One region of the Streptococcus sp. FSL R7-0248 genome, then DNA from elsewhere that is predicted to be linked to it. Evidence: predicted binding sites of a transcription regulator. Region 1 holds the regulator's gene; the other holds the start of a gene.
The links. The regulator Rex, encoded in region 1, represses fermentation and respiration genes when NADH is low (regulators of the CRP and FNR family bind a similar motif). The targets are predictions, from matches to a motif close to TTGTGAANTANTTCACAA.
Positions count from the first base shown of each region.

Region 2: pflB (formate C-acetyltransferase) is a predicted target of Rex. The motif match lies at 1,857-1,874, and genes of this name have one in related genera.

Region 1 is NZ_CP150201.1:1,614,228-1,617,433, reverse strand. It holds gene radC (DNA repair protein RadC) at 1-235, shown strand, start outside; gene NYE32_RS07240 (gamma-glutamyl-gamma-aminobutyrate hydrolase family protein) at 293-988, opposite strand; gene NYE32_RS07235 (redox-sensing transcriptional repressor Rex) at 981-1,640, opposite strand; gene NYE32_RS07230 (DUF1831 domain-containing protein) at 1,782-2,129, opposite strand; gene NYE32_RS07225 (cysteine desulfurase family protein) at 2,131-3,206, opposite strand, start outside.
Region 2 is NZ_CP150201.1:1,825,473-1,828,678, reverse strand. It holds gene pflB (formate C-acetyltransferase) at 1-1,639, opposite strand, end outside; gene dinB (DNA polymerase IV) at 1,907-3,013, shown strand; gene NYE32_RS08305 (peptidase) at 3,129-3,206, shown strand, end outside.

The DNA.
Region 1 (3,206 bases):
GATTGCTGAGCCACGTGAGATTTTACATTATGCCTGTCATCTGATGGCAACTTCCTTGATTGTGGTTCACAATCATCCTTCGGGGGAAGCCTATCCTAGTCGTAATGATATTGATTTTACTCAAAAGATTAAGCGGTCCTGTGACGACTTAGGGATTTGTTTGCTTGATCATCTGATTGTTGGAAAATCAACCTATTATTCCTTTCGCGAGGAGAGGGAAGATTTTGATCTTTAGGTTGAACCAATGTGATAAAGACAAGAGAAAAGCAACTGAGTGCAGTCTCAGTTGCTTTTAAAGTTCGTTAACGACGTATTCAAAGAGTTTGAGGTCTTCTTCACGTTTGTCTAGGAGAAGCTCTGGGTGCCACTGTACACCAAGAAAGCGAAGGTCTGGACTATTTGACTCAACAGCTTCGACTGTGTTGTCCTCAGGATCACGCGCAATGACACGAAGGTCAGAGGCCAAGTGTTTGATACTTTGATGGTGGAAGGAGTTGATAGAGGTTCCACGTCCGTAGATTTCTGCTAACTTACTGTTCTCATCAACAATCATCTCATGGTAGAGGTAATCAGAAGGCTTGTCCTGCCAGTGATTTTCAATATCTTGATGGAGGCTACCACCTAGTGCGACGTTCATGAGTTGGGTACCGCGACAGATTGAAAAGATGGGTTTCTTCTGCTTAGTGGCTTCCTCGATGAGTGCCATTTCAAAGATATCCCGTTCGAGAAAGAAGTCATCTTCACTGGCATGGTTCTCTTCGTTGTAGAATTTAGGGTCAACGTTTTGCCCACCGATCAGGATAAGCTTATCAATCATGGAGATGTAGGTCTTGGCTTCCGAAGGATCGGATACTGGTAGTAGGATTGCTAGGCCACCGGCTCTTTGAACTCCTTCTACAAAGCCAGATGGGGCATAGGACCATTTGATGTCTTCATGGGCTGGATTAGGCCTTACATTGGCAGTGATTCCGATAATTGGTTTAGTCATTGTTTCTCCTTGATTTTTCTTCTTCTTTCATGAAATAGAGTAGGGTTTGTAGTTCGCTAGTCAGGTCTACGTATTGGACCACCACGTGGCGTGGAAGATTGAGGTTGACCGGAGAGAAGCAGAGAATGCCTTCAATTCCAGCGTCAACCAAAAGATCAGCCACCTCCTGGGCCTTGACTGACGGCACTGTCAGGATGGCTGTTTTAATATCTTCTTGGGCAACCTTGTCCTTGATTTGGGAAATCCCATAGATAGGAATATTGTCCTCAGTTTGAGTTCCAACCAGTTCGTTATCGTCTGTATCAAAAGCCATGACTAGCTGCATGCGATTACGCTCTTGAAAACGGTAGTGGAGGAGGGCACGCCCGACATTCCCAACACCTACAAGGAGTACCTTGGTAGTCGCATTGTCATTAAGGAGTTCAGCGAAAAATGTCATCAGTTTGTTCACGTCATAACCAAAGCCACGACGACCTAGCTCACCAAAGTAGGAGAAGTCTCGACGAACAGTGGCAGGGTCAATCCCAATAGCTTCAGCAATTTGTTTAGAGCTTGCTTTGTCGATATTTTCACGATGGAATCGCTTGAAAATACGATAGTAGAGAGAGAGACGTTTGGCAGTGGCGTTTGGGATGTTTTTCTCAAATGTCATTGATCGCTTTCCTTTCTTCAATTAGTATGATTCTCTTATATTTTAAGAAAAGTTTGTGAAGATTGCAACAAAATAGTGTAGATGAGGCGATATAAAAAACCTATCACATGGATAGGCTATTTATATGTAGTAAGAAAAAATTTAGACTTCTTCTTGCTCGAAAACGTTACGATCAACCAAACTCTGCATCAAGAAGTAGAATTTTTCTTGCAAGATGTGGTGATCTTCATTTTTAAAGATATTAACGTTACGAAGGCCAGATTTGTCTGTGATAGACAATTTGAAGCCTGTCAAGTCTTTGTTAATAGTGATTTTGAGTGGGAAACCTTCGCCTGAGTTAGGCACTTTTTCGAGAAGGCGGTGCAACTCGTAGTTTCCGATTTTATTTTGCACAAAAGTCGTATCACGTAGAGTGAATTTTTTGACATTAGGACTGATGGTGTAACGGTACTTACAGTCAGTCAAATGAATGCTTTTTTCAAATGCCATGTTAGTCTCCTATGATTTGATTAAGTTTTTCTGCTAGGGCCTGGAGTTCTTCAGCGGTATTTTCCTCTGATAAACTAATGCGAATGGCTGTTTTTAGCTTGTCAGAATCCTTGCCATAGAGGGCCTGGATGACATGACTTGGATCAACAGTTCCAGCAGTACAAGCAGAACCTGTTGAGACAGCAAAGCCTGCTAGGTCTAACAAGGTTAAGAGAGGGCCGTTTTCCTTATCAGGAAAACTGATGTTGATGACGTGAGGTAGGCTAGGTCCTCCACCATTGATTTCATAAGGAATGGTAAGGGAATCTAGAAAGGCCTGACGAATCTTTTCAACATGTTGGTAATTGTCTTGGTAGTGGTCACTAGCATGCTTGTAAGCAGCGGTCATACCTGCAATCCCGACCAGATTTTCAGTACTGGCACGGCGTTTTTCTTCTTGCTCACCACCGTGGAGTAGGTTGTCAAAATGCAAATCGTTATGATAGAGCAAGCCGACACCTTTAGGTCCGTGGAATTTATGGGCACTAATAGAGAGAAAATCGGCTCCAAGTTCCTCTGGGTGAATAGGAAGCTTTCCTGCTACCTGAACGGCATCGACGTGGAAGGTAGCTTGGTGATTGGCAAGCAAGTCACCAATTTCCTTAACAGGAAGCAATTGGCCAGTCTCATTATTGGCATACATAACAGAAACCAGAATGGTATCGTCACGTAAGGCATCAGCGATTTGTTGGGCAGTAATGACTTGATTTTCTGGTTGAATATAGGTTACTTCAAAACCAAAACGCTCTTCCAAGTAGGCCATGGTATGAAGGACAGAGTGGTGTTCAATAGCAGTTGTAATCAGGTGCTTACCTTTAGATTGATTGGCTAGGGCGTAACCTTTGATAGCTGTATTGTTTCCTTCAGTCCCACCAGAAGTGAAAATAAGCTTACGAGCAGGGACTCCAAAGTGTTTGGCCATTTCTTCACGGGCTTCACGAAGTTCCTTAGAAGCCTGTCGACCGTAAGCATGGAGGCTGGATGGATTTCCAAAGGTTTCAGTCATGATATGTGTCATAGCTGAAATAGCAGCAGTAT
Region 2 (3,206 bases), 210 kb from region 1:
GTTTAACTGTAGCGTATTTGATTGCTGACAATGTATCGACAGTATTTGCGAAACCACAGATACCGAATCCCATGTTAGCACGTTGTTTAGTTGGCAAGAAGGCCATTTGAACAGCTTCGTAGTTGTACTTATCAGTCATGTAGTGGATGATGTTAAGAGCATCTACGTAAGTGTCAGTCAACCAGTCAAGAGATTTTTCGAAGTTAGCTTTAACAGTGTCAAAGTCAAGAACTTCGTCACGAACTGGTTCGATGTCAAATACTTTATAGTCTTTATGAACATCGTCGTAACCACCGTTCAAACCAGTAAGAAGGGCTTTAAGCACGTTAACACGAGCACCGAAGTATTGGATGTTGTGACGTTGTTCTTCGTTTTCTGGGTCAAGTGGTGATACACAACATGAGATACAGCTCATTTCACCGTATCCGTCTTTAGCCATAGTAGTCACACCTTCGTATTGGATAGAAGAGTGTTTGTGGCTCATGTGCATACAGTAGCGACGGAATGAGTAAGGCAATTTGTCAGTCCAAAGAACTGTCAAGTTTGGTTCTGGAGAGTTACCGATATTGTCAAGAGTGTTCAAGAAACGGTAGTCCATCTTAGTAACACGGTGACGTCCGTCAGCACCCATACCAGCCATAGAAGTTGTGATGAATGTTGGGTCACCTGAGTACAATTGGTCGTAAGCTTTTGTACGAGCAAACTTAACTGTACGAAGTTTCATAACGAAATCATCAACGAATTCTTGGATTTCTGATTCAGTGTAAGTACCACGAGCAAGGTCACGTTCTGCATAGATATCAAGAACGATTGGCACACGTCCAAGAGATGTAGCGGCACCGTTGATCACACGACATACTGCCATGAAGGCGATGTTTGTCCATTGGATAGCTTCTTTAGTATCGAAGGCTGGACGACGAACGTCTACTCCGTAAAGGTCACCAAGGCGAACAACGTCTTGAAGTGCTTGGTATTGAAGGTTAACTTCTTCACGAAGACGGATAGTTTCTTCGTCGATTTCTTTGATAGCATTCCAGTCGTTAACTTTTTCTTGCATCAAGTAGTCAGCACCGTAAAGGGCAAGACGAGCATAAACCCCGATGATACGTCCACGTGAGTAAGCATCTGGAAGACCAGTAACTGTGTGAGCGTGACGTGCACGACGGATGTTTGAAGTGTAAGCACGGAAGATACCATCGTTAACTGTAGTTACGTATTTTGTGAAAATTTCGTGTACAGCTGGATCTGGTTCATAACCGTGTTCTTTCAAAGCAGTTTCCGCCATACGGATACCACCTTTAGGCATGAAGTTCAATTTGAAGAGCTCATCATTTTGGATACCATAGATAAGTTCATCTTCTTTTGAAATGTATCCTGCGTCAATGTCAGCGATTGAAGTTGGACGAGTATCCATTGGGAAGCGTCCTTCAGCTTCATAGCCTGCTTTAGTTTCATCTACGATTTTTTTAATTTTTAGAGAGCGTTCAGTTGGTCCTGCAAGGAAGCTTTCGTCACCATCATAAGGTGTGTAGTTTGCTTGAACGAAACGTGAAACGCTAGCTTTTTCTTTCCAGTCAGTTCCTTTAAAGCCTTCCCACGCTTTTTCAAAAACATCTGTGTTAGTTTTAACCGTTGCCATAGTTTGGATCTCCTATAATTCTAGTAACAAAATCATCTGTTACATTCTCTAGAAGTATTCTATCACACAGTAACCGCTTACACAACTTTAAAACTGTGTTTTTAGAGACATTCTTTTATAATACAGTTTTGAAAACGACAAATCTGTATTATAAATTTCTGTTTTTTGGTAGATTTTGGTATCATAAGGGGAGAATGCTTTGTAGTCCCAAAGTTTTATGTGAAAAGCTTTACAATGAGATAAATCTGAGAAAGGAGGCAGGGAGCCATGTTAGAGTTTCCTCTAATAAATGATACCAGTCGGAAAATCATCCATATTGACATGGACGCCTTTTTTGCTCAGGTCGAGATGAGGGATGACCCCAGTCTTAAGGACAAACCGGTTATTATCGGTCACGACCCTAGAAAAACAGGGGGACGTGGTGTGGTATCAACCTGTAATTACGAGGCTAGAAAATATGGTGTCCATTCAGCCATGTCTTCTAAGGAAGCCTATGAACGTTGTCCTAATGCTGTCTTTATCTCAGGAAATTATAGTCATTACAGAGAGGTAGGAATGCAGATTCGTGAGATTTTTAAACGCTATACCGACTTGGTAGAGCCTATGTCTATCGACGAAGCCTATCTTGATGTGACGATAAATAAGCTTGGTATCAAATCGGCGGTTAAGGTAGCCAAACTTATCCAGTATGATATCTGGCAGGAACTTCACCTGACTTGTTCAGCAGGCGTTTCCTACAATAAATTTATCGCCAAACTAGCTTCTGATTTTCAAAAGCCTGCTGGTTTGACGGTGGTGCTTCCAGAGGAGGCTCAAGAATTTTTGGAAAAGCTACCTATTGAAAAGTTTCATGGGGTAGGTAAAAAGTCAGTTGAACGTCTTCATGACATGGAAATATACACCGGTGCCGATCTTCTGAAGATTCCTGAGATGACTCTGATTGATTGTTTTGGACGTTTTGGATTTGATCTCTTTCGAAAGGCCAGAGGGATTTCCAATAGTCCTGTCAGGCCCAATCGCGTCCGTAAATCTATCGGAAGTGAGCGAACCTACGGCAAGCTTCTTTATAATGAAGATGACATCAAGGCTGAGTTGACTAAGAATGCTAGGCGGGTAGCTGAAAGTGCTCAGAAAACTAAAAAAGTCGGTCGAATTATTGTCATCAAAGTCCGTTATTCGGATTTCTCAACCTTAACCAAGCGTATGACCTTGGACAAATCGACCCAGGATTTCGACACCATCGAAAGGATTGCTCATACCATTTTTGATCAACTGGAGGAAAATAGCAGTGGTGTTCGTCTCTTAGGTGTTACTCTGACAGGTTTGGAAGACCAAGAGGGCAGGCAGTTAGATTTGGATGATTTGGAGTCATGATATAAAACAATATAATAGGTAGAGTTTTGCTTCATACCCTGAAAAGTGACCTTGAAGAATCATCAGACCTATGCTATCTTAAATAGTAACCAATAGAAATGAGGGAATAATCTTAATGAAAAAAGTTTTTACTTATCTGGGCTTGATTTTAGCAACCTGCTTGGTTCTTGTAGCCTGTGCTTCCAATAAACCA